3 regions of the Ruegeria sp. R8_1 genome follow, and region 3 is predicted to be linked to each of the others. Evidence: riboswitches for the same ligand, from Rfam matches in the RefSeq annotation. Region 3 holds a riboswitch; each other region holds the start of a gene.
What was found. Region 3 has a riboswitch for cobalamin ahead of J7380_RS15995 (hypothetical protein). Riboswitches for the same ligand answer to the same signal wherever they lie in the genome.
Positions count from the first base shown of each region.

Region 1 (7,694 bases), on a different contig from region 3:
CGGACAGCGACCTGTTCCTCGTCGGCGTCGAACCGGGCCAGATCGGCCTCGGACCGGATGGTGGCAAAGCTTTCCTTATAGATCGCCGCGCCGTCGGTTTCGTAAGTATAGGGCATCAGGTGAAGTCCATATTCATCAGTGTTTCTTCGGTCAGGCCGGTCTGGCTGGGCTCATCCCCCGCGCGGCCTTGTTTTACAAGATCAAATCGTCCGGCATTGCCGATCAGGGTTACATCGGCCGGACCCATGCGCGCGCATCCTTTGGCGCAGCCTGAGACATGCAGGCTTCCCGGTACGCGTGCGGCCAAAGCACGGGCGATATCGCGGGTTTCCACTTGAGCTTGCGGGCAGAATGGCGCGCCGGGGCAGGCGTCGGTGGTCATCAGCGGGTCGGTGCCGTCCGTGACAAAACCCGGGGCGGGGATCGTCGCCCCGCCTTCCAACAGGATCAATCGCCACGGGGTGACGCGCAAGGCAACGGCCCCGCTTTGCGCGATGAGGTCTTTCAAAGCGCGCGCAGACAATTGCCCGAAGGCCGCACCATAGAGCGTTCCGTGATCGCAGGGGCCGGGTTGCAGCGGCGTGCCAACAGGTCCCGGCGCTGAGCCCTGCCACTCCGGAGGCAAGGCCGAGACCACGCGGGCCATGCGACGGCTCTCGGGCGTGTAGGTTTCGGCGAACCACGTGGCCAGGGCGATAAGTTGATTGATGGCCTCGGCTTCTTGGACCAGACGCCCGGTCTCGGCCCCATCGGCGCGCAGGATCAGGCCATCCGGGGCGGTTTCCAGCCGAATGTCAGCTGAATCACCCGCCAGCAGGCGCTCAGGTCCGGTGTCGATGGCAAAGCCGAACTTGGCGGGCAGGGCGGGCAGTTCGCCCAGCCGGTCGATCAGTTCTTGTGTCAACCGGGCAGTCAGGTCTCCGGCTTGGTAGAGGGGCGAAACCAGTATGTTGCGGCGCACCTCGATCCCCGGCTCGGCATCCAGCAGGTTCTGCGCGGCAAGCTCGGCCAGCAGGGATTGATGATCCGCCTCGGCCACACCCCGCAGCTGCAGGTTGGCGCGATTAGTCAGGTCGATGGTACCATTGCCGAAACGCTCGGCCAGATCACACAGACCCATGGCCTGTGTGGCATCCAGACGGGCCAGCCGGGGGCGCACCCGGACCACCAGCCCGTCGCCCGACATCATCGGTCGGTGCGCGCCGGGGCACCAGCCCTGTACGATGGGGGCGCTCATCCCAACCCCTCCAGATCGGCGCGGATCGAGTTGCGGCGCGTGTTCCAAAGTCCCGCCTCCAGCAAGGCGCGGAACCGGTCCTGCATGGCCTGATGCGCCTTGGGGTTGGCCTCGGCCAGAAAGGCGTCGACGTCGGCGTTGCCCAGCGTGGCATCGTGGTAGAGGTCGAACAGATGCGGTGCGACCGTGCCCGACAGATGCGCGAATGAGGCCATGTGATCCAGCGTCGCGGCGATCTCGGCCGCGCCCCGGAACCCGTGGCGTTGCATCCCGGCGATCCAGCCGGGGTTGGCAGCGCGGGCGTGGACCACGCGGCTGATTTCTTCGGGCAGGGTCCGCGCGCGCGGGGCGTCGGGGTTGGTGTTGTCCAGATGATAGAGTTGCGCCGCGCCGCCGGTGATCTTCTTGGCGGCGGCAAACCCGGCCTCATGGGTGGCATAGTCGTTGGCCAGCAGCAGGTCGGTCTCGGTCAGGTCCTGCAAGTGAACAAAACTGTCGGCATTGGCGACGCGCTGCGTGATGCCGTCCTTGTCCTGTGCGATATGCTCGCCTTCCAGAGCGTAGGAACTGGCGTCCAGCCATGCCTCACCCGCCTGCGCGCGTGCGTCGTCGGTGTAGATTTCGGACAATTGCGTCATGTTCACGCCATAGCTGCCGGGGGCGGGGCCATAGACGCGGGCGGCGGGTTCGTGACCGGCATAGGGGTTCCAGTCGGCGGCCTCATCGCGCGCCGAAAGTGCCCGGATCGCTTGACCGTAGAGCGCAGAAAGCGTTGGGAACACGTCGCGGAACAGGCCCGAGACCCGCAGCGTCACATCCAGACGCGGGCGGCTGAGGTCGGTGATCGGCAGAACCTCGATGCCCGAGACCCGCTCGGACCCCTTGTCCCAGACCGGTTTGACGCCCAGCAGGTGCAGCGCCATGGCAAACTCCTCACCCGCCGTGCGCATGGTGGCCGAGCCCCAGAGGTCAACGATCAGCCCTTTTGGATAGTCGCCCTCTTCTTGCAGGTGACGCCGTACCAGTTCTTCGGCCAGTTTCACCCCTTGGGTATAGGCCGCACGGGTCGGGACCGAGCGCGGATCGGTGGTGTAAAGGTTCCGCCCCGTCGGCAGCACGTCCGAGCGGCCACGATAAGGTGAGCCGGACGGCCCGGCCTCGATCCGCTTTCCGGCCAGCGCATCGATCAGGGCATCGCGTTCCGCGTGGGCCGAGGGGGCGGGATCAAAATTGCCAATGACCTCAGGCACCCGGCCAAAGATGTGCAGCCCATCGCCGAACTGGCTTTCCTTGATGTCACAGACAAAGCGGTCGATGCGGGTGATCGCTTCGGCGGTACAGGTGGCCTGATCCAACCCGAGGTCGTTTTCCAGCCCGATGGCCTGTGCCTCGTCGCGAATATCCTCTTGCAGGCGGTCTCGGCGCTTGGGGTCTAACCCGTCTGCGTTCGAGAACTCATCTAGCAGCGATTCCAGCCGCACCATCCGATCCGGCGTGCCGCTTTCCTTCAGCGCGGGCGGGATGTGGCCCAGTGTGACGGCTCCGATCCGGCGCTTGGCCTGCGCGGCCTCGCCGGGGTCATTGACGATGAAGGGATAGATCACCGGCAGGTCGCGGATCAGCGCCTCGGGCCAGCAGGTGTCGGACAGAGCGACGGATTTGCCCGGCAGCCATTCCAGCGTGCCGTGGGCACCGATGTGGATCAGCGCGTCTGCGTGCAGGCTTTTGCGCAGCCACAGGTAGAAGGCGACATAGCTGTGGCGCGGGGTGCGCGACAGGTCGTGATAGTCGTCATCTCGCAGTTCAGGCGTGCCGCGTTCGGGCTGCAGCGCGACCAGAGCCTTGCCCCGGCGCAGCGCGGTGAAGTGAAAAGCACCGTCGGTGTAGGTGGGGTCATCCTCGGGTGCGCCCCAGACCCTGTGCAGGTCGGTGCGCAGCTGTTCGGGCAGGTCGGCCAGCGCGGCCTGATAGTCGGCAACGGGCCATGCAATCCGCGCGTCCAACAGTGCGTCGGAAATTGGCTCGGCGGGGGCGGTGTCATAGCCTTCGGCTTGCAGGTCGGACAGCATCGCCTCGGCCGAGGCCAGCGCGTCGAGGCCCACCGCATGGGCCATCTGCCAGTCCTTGCCCGGATAAGTGGACAGCACCAGCGCGGGCACCTGCTCGGCCTTTGGTTTGTCCTGCAGGTTCAGCCAACCGGTGACGCGGTCGAGGATAGCTTCGATCCGTTCCTCTTCGGCCCGGTGGGCAAAGCGGGAATATTCCAGATGCGGGTCGCGTTTGCCCGGTTCCTTGAACGAGGCGATGCCCGCGGAAATCCGCCCGTCCACCTCGGGCAGCACCACATGCATGGCGAGGTCGGCGGGGGAGAGACCACGTTCGGCCTCAGCCCAGGCTTTGCGGCGCGAGGTCGCCAACGCAACTTGGAACACGGGCACATTACCGGCGTCCAAAGGCGAGGTGCCCGACGCGCCCTTGCCCGAGAATGAGGTGGCGTTGATGATCGCGGATGGGGCCTGCGCGGTGATAGTTTCGCGCAGCCAGTCGGCGGCGGTGGGGGCTTTGAGTGAGGGGGCGAACAGGCCCACGGCCTGAAAGCCACGCGCGCGCAGGCTGCGGATCAGGGCGGCTACGGGCGCCGTGTCAGCCGAAGTCAGATAGGCACGGTAGAAACTGACCACGACGCGTTTCGCATCGCCGGAGAACGCCTGTTCCACCGGGATCACACCGCAATCCGGGCACCATGCGCCGCAGTCGGGGATCGTTTTGGCCCCCATCACCGGACCCGCATAAAGCCCCGCTGCCAGCGCCATCTGTGCCAAAGCGGCTTGTGCTGCAACTTCGCCACCGGTGTCACACAGATGCGCCAACCGTCGCAGGGTCGAGACGGGCAGGGTGGAGTACTCATCCAGCCGCGTATCCTCGCGCCCGTCGGCGGGCAGAACGGCCACAGCAATTCCCTTGGCCTGCGCAAGCGACAGAACCTGCTGCAGCCCGTAAGCCCAATAAGGCACCCCGCCGATTAGGCGGATCAGGATGCCTTTGGCACCCTCCAACGTTTGTTCCACATAGGTGTCAACCGACAGAGGGTGTTTCAGCGCCGTCAGATTGGCCAGCCGCAGGGTCGGCATCCGACCGTCCGGACCGCCGCCGCGATGCCAGCCCGCCGCGAAAGCGCCAAGGTCGCTGTCGGAAAAGGACAGCACCACCAGATCCGCCGGGCTCTGGCCCAGATCGGTCGGGGTCTCGGTTTCCTCGAGCCCGTGGCTTTCGCGGAAGACGACGTGCATGATTACTCGGCAGCCTCGGTGACGCCCACGAGGATGTCGCGGATTTCAGCCTCTTTGATATCGTCATGCTCGGCAATCACCACCAGACGCGAGCGGCGCTCTTCGCCGAGTTCCCACGGGCGGTCATATTGATGACGCACGCGCGCGCCGACGGCCTGAACCAGCAGCCGCATTGGCTTGCCCTGAACAGCAGCATAGCCTTTGACGCGCAGGATGTTCAGTTCCTTGGCCAGACGTTCGATTTTTGCGACCAGATCGGCCGGGTCGGTCTGTTCTGGCAGCTCGACGATGATGCTTTCGAAATCGTCATGCTCGTGATCGTGGTGGCCGTCATGATGGCTGGGGCGAGCCTCCATGTCGTCCTCGGCGGCTGCCTCAAGACCCAGCACGACGCGCACGTCCACCACACCTTCGGCCACTTCGACCACGGGCAGGGGGCGCGGGGCCTCGGCGGCGATGATCTCTTTGGCTTTGGCGACACCCTCGGGGCCGGCCAGATCGGGTTTGGTCAGCAGGATGATATCGGCGCAGGAGATCTGATCCTCGAACACTTCGGACAGAGGCGTTTCGTGGTCGATGGAGTCATCGGCCATGCGCTGGGCATCCACCGCCTCGACATTGGGGGCAAAGCGACCAGCGGCAACGGCCTCGGCATCGGCCAGCGCGATCACGCCGTCCACGGTGATTTTCGAACGGATATCGGGCCAGTCGAACGCCTTGAGCAGCGGTTTGGGCAGGGCCAGACCCGAGGTTTCGATCAGTATATGCTCGGGGCGCGGCTCCAGCGCCATCAGCGCCTCGATCGTGGGGATGAAATCATCGGCGACGGTGCAGCAGATGCAGCCATTGGCCAGTTCCATGATGTTTTCCGCCGGACAATCGGGGATGGCGCAGGATTTCAGGATATCGCCGTCCACGCCGACATCGCCGAATTCATTAACCACAACGGCCAGACGCTTGCCCTGCGGGTTCTGCATCAGGTGCCGCACCAGCGTGGTTTTGCCCGAGCCCAGAAAGCCGGTGATCACAGTAACGGGAAGTTTTTCCAAAGTGGACATGTCAGGCTCCAATCGGGGGAATGCGCGAGGCGCAGTTTTTGCGGAAATGTTCGGGGCGCTCGCGCCATTTGACCAGACCGTCCTCGGTGGCCAGATATTTGGTCGCGCCGTCAACGATCACGTCGACATGGTCGACTTCGTTCAGGTTCTCATAAACAAAGGTCCAGCGCGCAGGGCCACCGCGCAGCACGATCGAGCATCCCTGATCGCAATTCGACAGGCATTCAACAGCCTTCAGCGCCACGCCCTCGGGCAGATCGGCCTGCTCCAGCGCCTTGTGCAGCAACGTGCCGGGGCGCTGGGCGTCATCTTCGACGGGCAGGCCCCTGCGGCACGTGGTGCAAACCAGCAGCTCGACCGGAGCGGTTTCGGTCACGTCTCTCATCCCCCTAAATCCTCATCGTGGGGGACGGGGTTTCATGCGGGTCGTGCGTGACCCGACACCGGAACACCCCGTCCGGTTTCAATCGCGGGTGCTGGCAGGTCTCCCGGCTTGCGGATTTCAGGGCGGTTGCCCTGTCGGATGACCCGCCTTCCCGGCCTTGCTGGCCAGTGGCTTGGGCACCCTCTCCGGTCACGGTCGCGGGGGCGGCTGCGTTTGACGGATGACCCGCTGACGCATTCCCTTTTCATCCATCTGCAGATGGACACCAACGGCTCGGACATGCGGCACCGGGCAGGCCCTTGTCAAGCGAGTCGCAAACATCTTTCGCACCGCAGGTTAAAAGCGACCTGACAGCGTCGCTGGGCGGCATGACTTTGGGTGGGGCGGCATGCTGCCATGAACAAAACGGCGCCAAAAAAGGAGGTGTATCGCATGAAGGTGGGCTTTATCGGCTTGGGCAATGTGGGCGGCAAACTGTCAGGGTCTTTGCTGCGCAACGGGATCGAACTGACGGTACATGATTTGAACTCTGACCTCGTCGACGGCTTCGTGTCACAGGGGGCCAAGGCCGCCGAAAGCCCGGCCCAGCTGATGCGCGATTGCGACGCGGTTATTACCTGCCTGCCATCGCCTGCCGCTTCGGACGCGGTGATGCAGGAGATGCTGCCCGAGGTCAGCCCCGGCAAAATCTGGATGGAGATGTCCACCACCGACGAGGCCGAGGTCAAGCGGTTAGGTGCACAGGTCATCGAACGCGGAGGGGCGGCCGTCGACTGTCCTGTATCGGGTGGCTGTCATCGCGCCGCGACGGGCAATATCTCGATCTTCGCGGGCTGCGACCGGGCCACATTCGAGCGCATACTGCCCTTTCTGACCACCATGGGCCGACGGGTTCTGCATACCGGTGACCTCGGGACTGCTTCGGTATTGAAAGTGCTGACCAATTACCTTGCCACCGCCAACCTGATCACCTGCGCAGAAGCACTTGTGACCGCGAAAGCCGCCGGGATGGATCTGAACACCACATACGAGGCAATCAAGATCTCATCCGGGACATCCTTCGTGCATGAAACCGAAAGCCAAGTCATTCTGAACGGCTCGCGGGACATTTCGTTCACGATGGATCTGGTAAAAAAGGACATTGGCCTGTTTCAGGATGTGGCGGACCGGGCGGGGGTGCCGCTCGAGATCAACCCGGTTATGATGCGTATCTTTGACGACGGCATCGCCCGTTATGGCGATCGAGAGTTATCCCCTAATATTATCAAGCGGTTGGAAGAGGCCACCGGGCTGGATATCACGGCCCCCGGCTTCCCGTCCGAAATGGAAGACTACGAGCCGGAAGCGTCCGGATACGAGGTTATTCCTCAGGGACGTCGGGCCGAATGACGCAATTGCACCGCGCGAAAACGCTTTGACCGACTTGGAAAAGTGGCGGCGAGGATTAGGCTCGCTGCCATTTTTTCAGGCCACTGAACTACCCGAACTACCGGGGCAAGAGTCAATTTGTGTGCTGATACCCGGTCTTGGTTCAGTTTTGCATGATCCCCTCAGAACGGGAGAAACCCCGATGACGTGCATCGGGGCCATTGGCCTGCCTGTGTTCAGTAGTTCTCATGGATTAGGGCTTCACTGCCGAATTGGTGGGTGTACTCTACATCCCGAACCCGGCGGATACAGAACTGTGCGTCGTATCCCGCGGCGATGATCTCGTAGTCAGCCTC
Region 1 covers NZ_JAGHRL010000001.1:346,507-354,200, forward strand. Annotated here, with positions in the region: gene J7380_RS01730 (precorrin-8X methylmutase) at 1-116, opposite strand, end outside; gene cobG (precorrin-3B synthase) at 116-1,237, opposite strand; gene cobN (cobaltochelatase subunit CobN) at 1,234-4,527, opposite strand; gene cobW (cobalamin biosynthesis protein CobW) at 4,530-5,585, opposite strand; gene J7380_RS01750 (DUF1636 domain-containing protein) at 5,587-5,970, opposite strand; cobalamin riboswitch at 6,046-6,255, opposite strand; gene J7380_RS01755 (NAD(P)-dependent oxidoreductase) at 6,367-7,359, shown strand; gene J7380_RS01760 (class I SAM-dependent methyltransferase) at 7,575-7,694, opposite strand, start outside.
Region 1: it holds a riboswitch for cobalamin, as region 3 does, so the genes downstream of both, J7380_RS01750 (DUF1636 domain-containing protein) here and J7380_RS15995 (hypothetical protein) in region 3, are expected to answer to the same signal.

Region 2 (7,694 bases), on a different contig from region 3:
TCAATGCGACCTCGGCCCCCTGCGCATGCGGGGCGCGGGCACAACCCCAGGCAATCGACTGATCATTGGCCACGCCAATAACCAGCGCTTTCGTTCCATCCAGGCGGAACATGGTGCCGATCCTCTCGTTTTTTTCTGCGCTGCAGCATAGGCGATTCCACCCAATACCACAAAGTTTACGCTACGGCATCGCGTCCAAAACCGCCCATGCCGCAGCGCCGCATAACAAGAGAATGTAACAACCGCACAAGAGTTGTGCTGAATATCGGCGTGTTGCCAATCAGATGTCTAAAGTATGGTCTTTCTCCCAGCGTGAGAAATGGCTGACGAAGGAATTCCATTCCTGATGCTTCATCTTCAGGTAGGCGCTGGAAAATTCGTGCCCCATTGCCGCCTTCAGCCCCGCGTCACTGTCATAGGCGCGCAGCGCGTCCAGCATGTTCAGCGGCAGTTTCGGTGCGTCGGTTACAGTGTGACCCTCAGCATACATGTCGATATCATGACGCGGGCCGGGATCGGCTTTGGAGCGCAGCCCGGACAGCCCCGCCGCGATGATCACCGCCTGTAACAGGTACGGGTTTGCTGCACCGTCCGCCAAACGCAGCTCGAACCGGCCCGGACCGGGCACGCGCACCATATGGGTGCGGTTGTTGCCCGTCCACGTGACGGTATTGGGTGCCCAGGTCGCGCCCGACATGGTGCGCGGGGCATTGATGCGTTTGTAGCTGTTCACCGTGGGGTTGGTGATCGCAGCCAACGCGCTTGCATGTTTCATGATCCCGCCGAGGAAATGTTTGCCCTTCTCGCTCAGGCCCACTTCTCCGGTCGGGCCGTCGCCTTCGCCCGCGAATACGTTGGTCTTGGCATCAGCCCCCGGTGCATCCCAGACCGAGATATGGGCGTGACAGCCATTGCCCGTCAGCCCCTCGACCGGTTTGGGCATGAAGGTGGCGCGAAAGCCGTGTTTCTCGGCCACGGATTTGGTCATGAACTTAAAGAAGGAATGCTTGTCGGCGGTGCGCAGAACATCGTCGAATTCCCAGTTCATCTCGAACTGGCCATTGGCGTCCTCGTGGTCGTTCTGATAGGGTCCCCAGCCCAGATCCAACATATAGTCGCAGATCTCGCGCACCACGTCATAGCGGCGCATCACCGCCTGCTGGTCATAGCAGGGCTTGGCGGCGGTATCGAACGGATCGCTGATCTGCTCACCATCCGGGGTCAGCAGAAAAAACTCGGCCTCGACCCCGGTTTTGACATGCAGCCCTTCGGCGGCGGCTTCGTCGATCAGGCGGCGCAGCACGTTGCGCGGGGCTTGGGCCACGTCTTCACCTTCCATCACGCAATCGGCGGCGACCCACGCAACCTCGGGCTTCCAAGGCAGTTGAATGACCGAGGACGGATCGGGTACCGCCAACATGTCTGGGTGCGCCGGGGTCATGTCCAGATAAGTGGCGAACCCGGCAAAGCCTGCGCCTTCGATCTGCATCTCGGCGATGGCCTGCGCGGGGACCAGTTTGGCCCGTTGTCCACCGAACAGATCGGTGAACGAGATCATGAAGTATTTGACGCCTTTTTCCTTGGCGAAAGCAGCCAGATCTGTCGTCATGGTCGGCTTTCCTTTCCCTGTTGAATCCAAAAGAAAAGGCGCGACCCCGGTCAGGGTCGCGCCCGCTTGTCTCAGAACCCCGGCTTGCCCGGATACCAGTCTGTCCCCGCCAGAGGCACGCGCGCCATCGCGGCGGCCTCCATCGTCAGGGCGCACAGGTCTTCGGGTTCCAGATTGTGCAGATCGTTGTGACCGCAGGCGCGTGCGATGGTCTGCGCCTCAAGCGTCATGACCTTGAGGTAGTTCCGCAGACGCCGCCCGGCCTCGACCGGGTCAAGACGCGCGGCCAGTTCCGGGTCTTGCGTGGTGATGCCCGCCGGATCGCGGCCCTCGTGCCAGTCGTCATAGGCCCCGGTGGTGGTGCCCAGCTTCTGATACTCGGCCTCCCATTTCGGATCATTGTCGCCCAAAGCGATCAACGCCGCCGTGCCGATGGCCACCGCATCTGCACCCAGCGCCATCGCCTTGGCCACATCCGCGCCGTTGCGAATACCGCCCGAGATCACCAGCTGCACCTCGCGATGCACGCCCAGATCTTGCAGCGCCTGCACGGCGGGGCGGATACAGGCCAGCGTCGGGATGCCCACATGTTCGATGAACACATCCTGCGTGGCCGCGGTGCCGCCCTGCATCCCATCCATCACCACCACATCCGCGCCCGCCTTCACCGCCAGCGCCGTGTCATAATAGGGCCGCGTCGCGCCGACCTTGACGTAGATCGGCACCTGCCAGCCGGTGATTTCGCGCAGCTCTAAGATTTTTATCTCAAGGTCATCCGGGCCGGTCCAGTCCGGGTGCCGACAGGCCGAGCGCTGGTCGATCCCTTTGGGCAGGGTGCGCATTTCGGCCACGCGGTCGCTGATCTTTTGACCCAACAGCATGCCACCACCGCCGGGTTTTGCGCCCTGACCCACCACGATCTCGATCGCATCAGCCTTGCGCAGATCGTCGGGGTTCATGCCATAGCGCGAAGGCAGATACTGATAGACCAGTTTCGAGGAATGACCGCGTTCCTCGGGCGTCATGCCGCCGTCGCCAGTGGTGGTCGACGTGCCCGCAGCGGACGCGCCACGCCCCAGCGCTTCTTTCGCGGGGCCAGACAGCGCGCCGAAACTCATCCCTGCGATGGTGATCGGGATATCCAACTGGATCGGGTTCTTGGCAAAGCGCGTGCCCAGCGTAACGCTGGTGTCGCAGCGTTCGCGGTAACCTTCCAGCGGATAGCGGCTGACCGAGGCCCCCAGAAACAACAGGTCGTCGAAATGCGGCACCTTGCGTTTCGCGCCGCCGCCGCGAATGTCATAGATGCCCGTTGCCGCCGCGCGCCGGATTTCCGCGTTGACCGGGTTGGAAAACGTCGCAGACTGAATCGGCATCGTGCGTGGTGTGTGATCGTCCATAACAGTCTTCCTCAGTATTCTGCCGCGTTGTCGACATCGAAATTATACAGCTGACGGGCCGAGCCATAGCGTTTGAACTCTTCCGGCTTGGCATCCGCGCCTGCGCGATCCAGCAGGTCCGCCAGTAGGGTCAGATGCTCGGGGCGCATCTCTTTCTCGATACAATCCGCACCCAGGCTTTTGACCGAGCCGCGCACGAATAGCCGAGCCTCGTACAAGGAATCCCCCAGCGCGTCGCCCGCATCGCCGCAGACCACCAGCGTCCCCGCTTGCGCCATGAAGGCGGACATGTGGCCGATATTTCCATGCACCACGATGTCGATCCCCTTCATGGAAATCCCGCAGCGCGAGCTGGCATTGCCCTTGATCACCAGCAACCCGCCATGGCCCGTGGCCCCGGCGTACTGACTGGCGTCACCCTCGACGATCACTGTGCCCGACATCATGTTCTCGGCCACGCCCGGCCCGACCGAGCCTTCGACCCGAACGGTCGCCTGCTGGTTCATCCCCGCACAGTAGTACCCGGTCGAACCTTTGACCGTGACCTCAATCGGGGCATCCAGACCGACGGCGATGGCATGGCTGCCCTTGGGGTTCTGAACCTGCCACTGGGTCTGGTTCGTCTCGGTGCTTTGGGCCTGAAGGGCGGCGTTCAGTCCGCGCAGGCCCTGTTCGGCAACATCATAGCTCTGCATTTTAGTGGCTCCAGAAATAGACGGTTGCGGGTTCGGGTTCCCAGACGCGGGCATCCTCGATTCCCGGCAGGTTGACCAAGGCGCGGTACTCGCTGCCAAAGGCCACATATTGATCGGTTTCGGCCATTACCGCCGGTTTGCAGGCGATGGGGTCGCGAACCACGCCGAACCCATCCTTGGTGCCGACCACAAAGGTAAAGAACCCGTCGAGATCCTCAAGGCTACTTTCCAGCGCCTCACCCAGAGTGGCCCCGTTTTGCATTTTCCATGTCAGGTAGGCCGCGCCGACCTCGGTATCGTTCATGGATTCGATCCGCACGCCTTCACGCATCAGTTTGCGGCGTAGCGCATTGTGGTTGGACAGCGACCCGTTATGCACCAGACATTGATCTGCGCCGGTGTTGAACGGGTGCGCCCCTTCTGTGGTGACGGCGGATTCAGTGGCCATGCGTGTATGGCCAATCCCGTGGCTGCCGGACATCGAGGTCAATTGGAACCGCTCCGCCACCTCCCGAGGCAATCCAACTTCTTTGTAAATTTCGATCGCATCGCCGTCGGACATGATCCGCAGGCCAGGGCGCAATTCCCTCAGCGCCTGCCGCGCAGCGCTGACTTTGTCGTTGGCCATGCTCAGAACCGCATGAGTGTCATTGCGACCCAAGCTGACGGGGCTGGTCAAGACGTCGGCCAAATCTTCGGCCAGAGTCAGAAAATCCGCGTCCGGATTGTCGGATTGCACGGTGAGCTTTGCCTGATCTCCGACAGGTCCATAAATCGCGATCCCGGCGCTGTCCGGGCCGCGATCCGTCATTGTGATCAGCATTTCTGTCAGCATCGCGCCCAATTGAGGCTCGAGCGTTTTGTCCTTCAAAAAAAGGCCGACAATTCCACACATGTGTCAGCTTCTCCTGTGTTGAGTTGGGCAGACGCTAACACCCGAACTTCAGGTTATCAACAATGGGAAATTAATATTCATATCAGGAATATTTTGGGCTATCTATTTCCCCCGCATTCAAAAATCACAGAGGGCACCCCGCAAAACCTCAGCAGCGGTTTATCAATCGCCGAATCGTGACTAACGTTTTTGTGGATATGAGATGATCGACAGGTAGCGAGCTGGCAGTTTGCGCAGCACTTCGGGTCCGTGCGGTGCGTCCGCATCAAAGAACAACGTATCCCCCGGCTCGAGCAGATAAATTTGATCGCCGTGTCTGTAGTCGACTTCGCCTTCAAGCATGTAGAGCATTTCAATCCCGTCATGCTGGAACGTGGGGAAAGTGTCGGACTCTTCCGTCAGCGTGATCAGATAGGGTTCGACCACAACACCGCTGGCATTAGACCCCATATGACCCAAAAGGCTGTATTGATGGCCTGCGCGTGTCCCGGCTCTTTCTGTTTCAACGCCCTTTCCCGCTTTGGTGTGGGTTGCGTTTCGGGTTTCTTCATATCTGCGGAAAAAGGCAGTGATCGGTGTGCTTAGGGCATTGGCCAGAGATTGCAGCGTCGTCAATGAAGGCGATGTGTATCCGTTTTCGATTTTTGACAGCATACTGATGGACAATCCGGTCAGCCCCGACAATTCCGCAATTGTTACGCCCTGCTGTAACCTCAACGCGCGGATTTCCCGACCGATCGCCGTTTCGAGGTTCTTTTCACCGGGGTCCCTGACCTTGTGGGGATCCTGAGAAAACTGAAGTTTGGACCTATCGTTTGATGCTTTCACCAACCTATCCTTAACGCCTTTCGCTTCGCCGTTATCGCCTGCAATTTTCCTGAAGGGAAACATATTTTCAAAACTATATTCCTGCGCAACCTCCGGTGATTTGTGTTGACCGGCGATCTGATCTCGGGCAGTGACGCATTTGATGGTTCCCTGGGGCATGCTCCAGCGGTGAAAAGGGAATACGGTGAGGTTTAAGTGCCAAGTCCGTAACTGCCCCCGCAACTGTAGGCGGTGAGCGAAGCCAATATCCCACTGACATGAATAATGTCGGGAAGGGTGGCCAAGCCTCGACCCGCAAGTCAGGAGACCTGCCATCGCAACCGAAACCAACCCGGGGCGGGGCGTCCTGGAAGGAGGCTTGATGGTACCTCGTACGCCTTTATGCGCGACCGCGTTTCAGTACGGCCTCAGCGGCCGTGCAACAGGCGCTTGATGACCGGGCCCACTGATCATTTTGTTCTGATCTGCGCGACCTGTCAGGGTCTGGAGGCAGCGCAGCACATTGCGGATGCCTTGTGCCCTGAATTGCCTGCGGGTTTCGCAGTGCGTACAGTAGATTGTATGGCTGGATGCGATCACCCGGTCACCGTCGGATTTCAGGCCCCGGGAAAAGCCCAATACCTGTTTGGTGATATCGGCACCGAGCAGGAGCTGAATGCTCTTGCCCAATTCGCCGCGCAATACCTGGGCAGCGCGACTGGTTGGACAAAGGCCACAGACAGGCCTGCACCTCTGATAACCAAGACATTGGCGCGCATGCCGGCGTTGGCTGTTGGAGGAGCTCGATGATGACCAGACCCTTCCTGCAGGCGCGTGGTGTAGCCTACTATTCTTTTCACGGTGAAGTTCTGTTGCAGGACATCTCGTTCGATCTGGAAGAGGGGTCGGTTCTGGCCATTGCCGGTCCGAATGGCGCTGGCAAAACCACTCTGCTGAACTTACTATGTGGCGCTGAAGCTCTGTCCGAAGGCGACGTTCTGGTGCAAGAGCAGAGCTTGAAGACATTGTCAGCGACGGAGCGCGCCCGAAAAATTGCCGTCGTCAGTCAGCAAGAATATCCCGATGGGCGGTTGCATCTGCGTGACTATGTGGCACTTGGGCAAATTCCAATTCGCTCGGACCGCTCCTCTGAAGATCACGCAAACGACTTGACGCGAATTCTGGACCTGACCGGCCTTTTGGAGCTTGCCGACAAGCGCATGGCAGTGTTGTCGGGTGGCGAACGTCAGCGCGCCCATATCGCGCGTGCGCTGGCGCAGAACCCTACTCTTCTGTTTTTGGACGAACCGACGAACCATTTGGATCCCGACGCCAAAGGGCGGATGTTATCGCTGGTCGCTGGACTGGGGATAACCGTCATAATGATTGTCCATGACATTGTCATGATCCCCGAATTCGCCACCCATGTCGCGTTGATGAAATCTACCCGGCTGACCGGGTTTGGCCCTGTTTCCGAGGTCCTGACGACTCAACATGTGCGCGACACGTTCGGCGTCGACTACTTATTCTTTCAGCACGACGGTCGGATGATCCCCGCGCTGGACATACGAAAAACCACTGTTTCCCAACCCTCCAGGAGATTTCCAAAATGAAACATATCTTGTCCGTGGCTCTGGTTATAGCCATGGCGAGCGGTGTTGCCGCGCATGAAGTGACCGTAGACAATTGTGGTGAACCGCTGGTGTTTGAAACCCAGCCCGAACGGTTGGTCGTACATGACATGAACATGACAGACATGGCCTTTGCGCTGGGTCTGCAAGACAAAATCGTCGGTCTCACGGGCATCACCGGCTGGTACAAAACCAGTCCTGAATTCGACACGCTACGTGGAGATATCCCCGAACTGGCCCCGAAATATCCCTCGGTGGAAAACATTGTAGCGGTAGAACCCGATCTGTTTTTCGCTGGATGGTACTATGGAATGCGTCCCGGTGGAGATGTAACGCCAGAAACACTTGCCCCGTTCGGGATCAAAACCATGATCCTGACTGAAAGCTGCGTTCATCTGCATAAAGACCGCCCCGAGGCCAGCATGGACCTTTTGTTTGACGACATTCTGCGACTGGGCAAAGTCATGCATGTCGAAGACAAGGCCGAAGCGCTTGTATCTGGTTGGAAGGATGAACTGACCGCAATCGAGGCACAAACCGCAGACTTACCGAAACCTCGAGTGTTTCTGTTGGATGGCCCGGCGGACGCTCCGTTCACTGCCGGGAAATACGCAATCCCCAACGCAATGATAGCAGCGGCGGGTGGTCTCAACGTTA
Region 2 covers NZ_JAGHRL010000005.1:257,015-264,708, forward strand. Annotated here, with positions in the region: gene fabI (enoyl-ACP reductase FabI) at 1-112, opposite strand, end outside; gene glnT (type III glutamate--ammonia ligase) at 281-1,609, opposite strand; gene J7380_RS13385 (FMN-binding glutamate synthase family protein) at 1,681-3,009, opposite strand; gene J7380_RS13390 (GXGXG domain-containing protein) at 3,021-3,704, opposite strand; gene J7380_RS13395 (glutamine amidotransferase family protein) at 3,706-4,599, opposite strand; gene J7380_RS13400 (XRE family transcriptional regulator) at 4,780-5,427, opposite strand; cobalamin riboswitch at 5,554-5,758, shown strand; gene J7380_RS13405 (DUF1636 domain-containing protein) at 5,860-6,216, shown strand; gene J7380_RS13410 (ABC transporter ATP-binding protein) at 6,216-7,019, shown strand; gene J7380_RS13415 (ABC transporter substrate-binding protein) at 7,016-7,694, shown strand, end outside.
Region 2: it holds a riboswitch for cobalamin, as region 3 does, so the genes downstream of both, J7380_RS13405 (DUF1636 domain-containing protein) here and J7380_RS15995 (hypothetical protein) in region 3, are expected to answer to the same signal.

Region 3 (7,694 bases):
CATCACGTCGACATGGCGGCCTTCCATGATGGCGGTGCAATGTTCGCACTGGCCGCAGGGTTCGGTCGTGGGTTTGCCCTCACCATCGGGGCCGATGCAGTTCATGCCCTTGGCAATGATCCGGGCCGTGGTGGTTTTGCCGGTGCCGCGAATGCCGGTCATGATAAAGGCCTGCGCGATCCGATCCGCCTCGAACGCGTTTTTCAATGTGCGTACCATGGCCTCCTGCCCGACCAGATCGGCAAAGGTTTCGGGGCGGTATTTGCGGGCAAGAACCTGATAGGCGGGGCTGGGCGTGTCGGTCATATCTGCTCTGTCGGATTCGGGTTCCGACGCAGCGTAGAGACCCCCGCCGCCCGCGTCCACCGCCGCCAACGGGGAAATTCGGTTTGCAGGTCAGTTTGCACGGCATAGAAGCGATGTGAAAAGGAGGGCGGGGATGGAGCCATTTGCAATTCACGCGGTCGCGGTCGGGGCTGGCCATGTCGCGCTGTCACCGCTGCCGGGGCGCACGGAGGAATATGCGCGGGATTTGGATGTTATCCGCCGCTGGCGGCCCGGTCTTGTGATCTCGATGACCACAAGCCCCGAGATGGCGCAGGCCGGGGCGGGAACACTGGGGGATGACCTGCGCGCCGAGGGCATAAGCTGGACGCACCTGCCGATTGTGGATTTTGGCGCGCCGTCACCAGACACCGAGGCCGCATGGCCGCAGATCAGCCAGTCCGCCGCGCATATTCTGGCGCGTGGAGGGCGGGTGCTGGTGCATTGCCGGGGCGGGTGCGGGCGGTCGGGGATGATCGCCCTGCGGCTGATGGTCGAACAGGGCATAGCACCTGACGCGGCGTTGCGTCGCTTGCGCGCCGTGCGGCCCTGTGCGGTTGAAACCGATGGGCAAATGCGCTGGGCAACCTGCGCGCCGGACTGAGTTACAGCGCCAGATGCTGCTGGGGCTGTGCTGATTGCGCCGGGGCCAGCTCTGACACTTCAAGCATGGCGCAGGGCGGCGCTGGCAACAGGCTGGCCGGACGGGCCGCCGCATCGGGGCCGAACAGCATATCCGCATAACCATCCAATGCGTCGAGCGAGGCGTCCGTGCTGGTGCCGCAGAAGATGCGAATTTGATCTTTCCGGGCGCGGAATCGAGCGATGCAGCCCTGTGGGCAATGGCCCAGCTCTCCGCTGCCGTCCAAGGCGAAGTCATCCGAAGTGGCGGGCACTGCGGATTCCATCGCTTGCACAACAGCCCGTGCCATCTGCGCCAGAGCCGGGCAGGTCTTGCCGGTTTTCTGACATAGGGTTGCACTGAATTGGTGCGTTTTTGTCTTCCAGATCATAATGCGCCCTCCGCGCGGGGAACGGGGCATGGATCAGGTGTGACAGCGCGCTGACAATCCCGCCCGGACACCCCGCCCGAGTTACAGTTTTGCTTTGATGGCAGGTCTCCTGACTTGCGGGTCATCGCGTTGCCGACCTTCCCAGCCGTTTGGCCAGTGGTATTTCGGCATTGCTTACCGCTTACAGTTGCGGGGGCAGTCGCGGCCTTGGTTCGTTCCGGCATGACCGGGCAGAATCGCACCGTGTTCCCTTTTCATCCTGTCCCGACACGGGACAAGAACCATCACGCCATCGCTAGCGGTTGAGCGGGCTTTGAGTCAAGCGGCAGTAGGTGCAAAGTGGACGTTTGGTCATCTTGATGCGCCCTTGACTCAGCCTGGCCAAAGAAGTGGGGATAAGGGGTAAACCGAACAGTTCAGATCAGGTGAGCAATGCTATGCTGGATGATACACCCCCCGTCCTGACCGAGGATTTTCGGTTTTCTGCCGGTTCGGCAATGCTGTCGGCGCGCCTGTACCGGCCCGTGACCGATCCCAAAGTCGCTGTGGTTGTACATGGTGCGACCGGTGTCCCGAGGGATTATTATCAGCATTTCGCGCATTGGCTGGCAGCGGATCAGGGGATCGCCTGCCTGACCTACGACTATCGCGACTTTGGCCACTCACTAACCGGACCACTGCAGGAATCGCGGGTGAAGATGGCGGATTGGGCGCTGACCGACATGCCTGCCGCCAGAGCGGAAATGCGCCAACGTTACCCACACGCAGAACACTGGAGCATAGGACACTCGGTCGGAGGGATGTTGGGGCCAATACAACCTGATATCGACCATATAGATCGCATGATCTGTGTGTGTTCGGGGCTGGTGACAATCAGTGATCACCCTTGGCCTTATCGCGCGCTGGCGTCCTTGTTCTGGTATGGACATGTTCCGCTGGCGGTAAAAACCGTTGGATACCTGCCAGGAAAGGCAGTGGGATTTGGGGCCGACCTGCCTGCATCGGTTTACTGGCAGTGGCGTAAGTGGTGCACGGCGCCCCAAAACTATCTGCCTGAAATCGGAAAAACGCTACCAGCCGCAACCTGGGCAGAGAAAGGCAAACCGGTCGATCTGTTCACTTTCGAGGACGACCAGATGGTTCCGCCCGAAGCCGTTTGGCGGTTGGCAGATCTGTACGGCTCCAGCGCTCGGCGTCATGTACTGTCACCGCAGGAATTCGGACTGAAGGACATTGGCCATATCGGCGCGTTCGCGCGTCGCAACGCGTCCCTATGGCCGCGCTTGATCGCATAAGTGCTGCGCGTCTAAACCGGTCAAAACTGTCGGGGGATGAAGTGAGAGGTTGGACATCGACCCAAGCGGGGCTCGTTGTGGCTGCTTCCTTCCGGACCTGACCAGGTTGGCGAGGCGCTCGCCCGCGCCAACCTCTCAACGGTGGATATAGGCATTTGGTTCGTGCTTGGCAACCCGTCAGAGGGAGAGCTGAATATTCAGGAAACCTTTCGCATCCGGACCGATGACTTTGGCGCGATAGTGTACCAGTTCTTCCAGGTGTTGGTCAGCGGCCTCTCCGGTTTTCACAAGCGCATGGGCACCGGGTATGGGTGACAACCGAAAAGGCTGGGGCGCCTCTTCCAACGGGTCTATTGGTAAGACGCCCGACAGGTAATCCCTTACAATATGTTGAATCGGAAGGACTGGCAGAGGAATTCGGGTCGCGTTTTCGGCAAACGGGAAGTTCCCGCCTCCGTTGGCGCGATAGTTGTTCAACGCGACAACAAAGCGCTGATTTGCGTCGATAGGGCGGCCGTTGAATCGCAATTCGCGAACCCGATGGCTGTTGGGATGAAGTATTGCGCCACCTGTGTCGAACCGCGCCGGAGATGCTAGATCTAGTGCGTAAGTTAACCCGTGTAGCACGTCAAAATTATGTCCGGCGCGATTCGCATCCACAAGGTCCGATTGTTCACCCGGGCGCATCTGGTTCAGCACGCCAGCGGACATTTCCAGCCAATCCTTGATTTCAGTGCCCGAGACAATGACGGCCTGCATCTCATTCGGAAACACGTTCAGGTCGGCGACATGTCGCGTACATATCTGCCCGGGTGGGATATCGGTGAAAAACCGAGGTCCTGCACGACCGCCGAATTTCGACGGCGCAACTGCCGACAAGACGGGTAGCCCCGCATAGGCAGTTCCCTGCACATGCTGCCGCAATGCTGCGGCTTGCGCGGCAGCCACAAGCGCCAGACCGCGATCCCAGGCGCAAAAGCTGAAATAGCTGTGCAGATGATGCGACGTGTGTCCAACGGGCGTGTTGCATTGCGCGCGAGTTTCGCGGTGCGCCTTAGCAAAAATCCGCGACAGTTCGGGGTCTTCCAGAACCTCAGCGCCAACAAAGTCGGGTGCGATTGCCTTCAGGTGTGAACGGTGCGTTTCTACATGCCATTTTCCGTCGTCACCGAGTGTCATCGTCAGGTCAATCACACCAAGATGCGACCCTGCACTGCCCGGCATGACAACCGGCTTGCCGTGCACTTGACCTTTGGCACTGTCCACGAACGCAAACCCTTTATGCGACGCGCCAGGCAAAGTCAGATGTGAATGTCCCGCTATGATCGCATCGATCGGTTCGATGGCCGCAACGGGAATCACGGCGTTTTCCAGATTCGGCTCCGGTTGGGCGGTGCCAATCCCGGAATGCGCCAGTGCGATCACAAGATCGCAGCCAGTGGCCTTCAACTCTTGCGACACATGTCGTGCCGTGGACAGGATATCGTCGATGCGCACCTTTTGCTCTAGGCGGTGCGCCTCCCAGTTCGCAGTTTGCGGCGGCAGGGCTGAAAAAACGCCGATTCTGATCGGATATTCGCGGCCTCCGGCTTTCATGGTTCGCCTTAGCACTGTCTGCCTGCTCCAAGCACCGGGGCGGTCCAACCGGTGCGTGTTGCTGCATAGGACAGGGCAGGGGGATTGGGGCAGGATACGGTCCAGAACCTGTAAGCCGAAGCCGAAATCATGGTTTCCCAGCCCGATGGCATCGTAATCCAGCGCTTCGAAAGCCTCCATCAGAGGATGACGGGTCTGGGTTTGTGTTACGGCCCATTCCCCAATAGGCGTTCCCTGCAGCGAATCTCCGTTATCCAGCAAGATGGTCAGGGCATCTTTGGCCTCGGTTCGAGCTTGGCGGATCAGTGTGGCTGTGCGGGTAAACCCAATCATGGGTTCCGGCGCATCCCGATAATAGTCAAACCCGGTCACATTCATATGTAGATCCGAGGTTCCCAAAATCCTGATCGTTGCGGTTAGAGAGGAAGGGGGATGTTGCAATACTCTACTTTTAGACGTTTTTGGTTAACCTATTTCAACAAAAAGAGTATTTGACGCAAGTTTCAAGGCAGAGTTTGAGTTGATCACATTATCTCCTCAATTTCCCACGAGGCAGAAATGTCGTTGCAACGATCCGGCGCTCGTGGCAGCCCTGTGCCGACAACCTGAAGGGATTGTAATGAAATACGCGGAAACCGTGACGTTTGGCGGGTCGGGACTGGATCGCGCGGCGCATCTGCGCAACGATCCCGAGGGGCTTGCGCAAGTCGCAAACGACCCGGAGGCAAGGTGCCTTTTGTTGTGGCGCGGTAAGGTGCTGGTCGAGGGCGAAGCTCTGGATCGGCTGGCGTTGCTGCCGCTGACGCACGATCTGCTGCGCAATGGACCGGGTGGTATTGTTGAGGATCCGGTCTTTTTAGGTATTTCGGATCACGTTCCGCTATTCGCTTTGGACATCTCGGGGTGGGACGCCGAGGGGCTGGACCTGTCCGAGGTTGGGGCATTCTTCGACCGTTCCGAGCAACAGCACCCCGCGTTGCCCATCGGGCATGTTTTTGTCGAATTGCGCCGGATCATGACCCGTCTGAACCCTCGGGATGCGGAGCTGGCGGCAACAGCCAAGGCGGTGATCGGCTGGCACGAGACGCACCGTTTCTGCGCCCGCTGCGGTGCCGCCAGTGATTTGGCGCAGGCGGGATGGCAGCGCAGCTGTCCGTCTTGCGGGGGGCAGCATTTCCCGCGCACGGACCCGGTTGTGATCATGTTGATCACGCATGGAGATTCGGTGTTGATGGGGCGGTCTCCGGGTTGGCCGGACGGGATGTATTCCCTGCTTGCGGGCTTTGTCGAACCCGGTGAAACGCTCGAGGCTGCCGTGCGCCGCGAAGTGATGGAAGAGGCCGGAGTACCTGTCGGCGCAGTCACCTATCTGTCCAGTCAGCCCTGGCCCTTTCCCGCGTCGTTGATGTTTGGGTGTGCAGGTCTGGCGCTGTCACGCGATATTACAATCGACCCGGTTGAAATCGAAGATGCCATCTGGGTCAGCAAGTCGGAAATGATGCAGGCCTTTGCTGGTGAGCATCCGACATTGATGCCTGCGCGGAAGGGTGCCATCGCGCATTTTCTTTTGCAGCACTGGCTGGCGGATACGCTGGATTGACAGAATATTGGGGAATCAAAGGTAAGAGCCTCGGACACCATGCAATTCACAGCACATGAAGATATCGACGCACCCATCAACGCGGTGTTTGAAATGGTCGCTGATTTTGAACGTTTCGAGCGTATGGCAATGCGTCGCGGGATCGAAGTCAGACGCCTTTCGGGTCACATGGGTGTTGTGCCGGGCACCACATGGCAGGCGGATTTCAAGCTTCGAGGCAAGCCGCGTCGCGTCTCTATCGAGATGGCCGAGTGTGATCCGCCATCAAGGATGCAGTTCAACGCGGCAGGAAAGGGCGTAAGTGGTACGACGACGGTTGACTTCCTGGCCTTATCGCAACGCCGAACCCGGTTGAGTGTAGACCTGAGTCTGGCTGCAAAGTCATTGCCAGCACGCCTGTTCCTGCAGTCTATCAGACTGGGAAAGTCACGCTTCAAACGACGTTTCCAATCACGGCTCAGCGAGTTCTCGAGAGAGATAGAAGAACGATATCATCACGGCTGAAATACCAGTAACAAACGTTCATCTGCCTGACTAACCGCGCGGTTGCGCTGCCGGGTAAACGCCCAGAACTTCGACATTGGTGGTAAAGTGCTGCAGCTCGTCCATTGCCAGTTGCACGTTGCGGTCATCTGGATGGCCAACGATATCAGCGTAGAACTGGGTCGCCGTAAAGGATCCGTCGACCATATAGCTTTCCAGTTTGGTCATGTTGATACCGTTGGTCGCAAATCCGCCCATCGCCTTGTAAAGCGCCGCCGGAATATTCCGGACCTGAAAGACAAAGCTGGTGATCATCCCGTTTTCGCCGCGCCGCGCGTCGTCCGCTTCGCGTGACATCACCAGAAAACGAGTGGTGTTGTCGTCGTTATCCTCGATATGGCGGGCCAGAACGTCCAAGCCGTAGATCTCTCCGGCCAATTCGCTGGCCAACGCCGCCGAGTGAACCTCGCCCTGTTCGGACACTTCGCGCGCGGCGCGGGCATTGTCTGGGCTGACACGGCCACGGATGCCGTGTTGTTTCAGGAAGCCCGCGCATTGTGGCAGCAAGACCAGATGGGAATGCGCCTCGGTAACATCCTCCAGCGACGCACCCGGAACGGCCAACAAGTTGATATGCACCCGCACGAACGCCTCGTCGATAATGTGCAGCCCGCTATGGGGCAGCAAGCGGTGAATATCGGCCACTCGGCCGTAGGTCGTATTCTCAACCGGCAACATCGCAAGTTCGGCTTCACCTGACCGAACCGATTCGATCACATCCTCGAAGGTACGGCAGGGCAGGGCCTCCATATCGGGGCGCGCGTTGCGGCAAGCCTCGTGGCTATAGGCGCCGGGTTCCCCCTGAAATGCGATACGTTTGGTCATTTGGTCGATTCCGTGCAACAAGTTCCAAGATTGGGCGTTTAGTCGCGGTGTCTATACCTTGCCTCTTGTCAGGGGAAGCCTTAGACACCCCCAAGACAGCTAAATGGACTCGCGATCAATGTTCGACACGATGACAGTTACCAAGGCCGCCGCAGGCCTGTTTGGCACCTTCCTGGTGCTGCTTCTGGCCAAATGGGCCGCCGAAGGCCTGTACCATGCCGATGGTCATGGCGAGACGGCCTCTTACATCATTGAAACCGAAAGCTCTGGTGAAAGCGCCAACGCTGAAGAAGTGGTGTTCGAAGACCTGCTGGCCGCCGCCGATCCGGAAAAAGGCGCACGCGTTTTCCGCAAATGCACCGCTTGCCACAAACTGGAAGACGGAGCCAACGGAACCGGACCCTACCTTTACGCCGTTGTTGACCGCCCTGTTGCATCGGCCAAGGGTTTCACCGGCTATTCGGCTGCGATGCAAGCGCATGGTGGCAACTGGACACC
Region 3 covers NZ_JAGHRL010000007.1:44,620-52,313, reverse strand. Annotated here, with positions in the region: gene J7380_RS16005 (DNA polymerase III subunit gamma/tau) at 1-366, opposite strand, end outside; gene J7380_RS16000 (dual specificity protein phosphatase family protein) at 440-928, shown strand; gene J7380_RS15995 (hypothetical protein) at 930-1,337, opposite strand; cobalamin riboswitch at 1,419-1,638, opposite strand; gene J7380_RS15990 (alpha/beta fold hydrolase) at 1,775-2,632, shown strand; RNA gene ffs (signal recognition particle sRNA small type) at 2,672-2,770, opposite strand; gene J7380_RS15980 (bifunctional 2',3'-cyclic-nucleotide 2'-phosphodiesterase/3'-nucleotidase) at 2,810-4,669, opposite strand; gene nudC (NAD(+) diphosphatase) at 4,848-5,828, shown strand; gene J7380_RS15970 (SRPBCC family protein) at 5,868-6,332, shown strand; gene J7380_RS15965 (prephenate dehydratase) at 6,363-7,196, opposite strand; gene J7380_RS15960 (cytochrome c family protein) at 7,315-7,694, shown strand, end outside.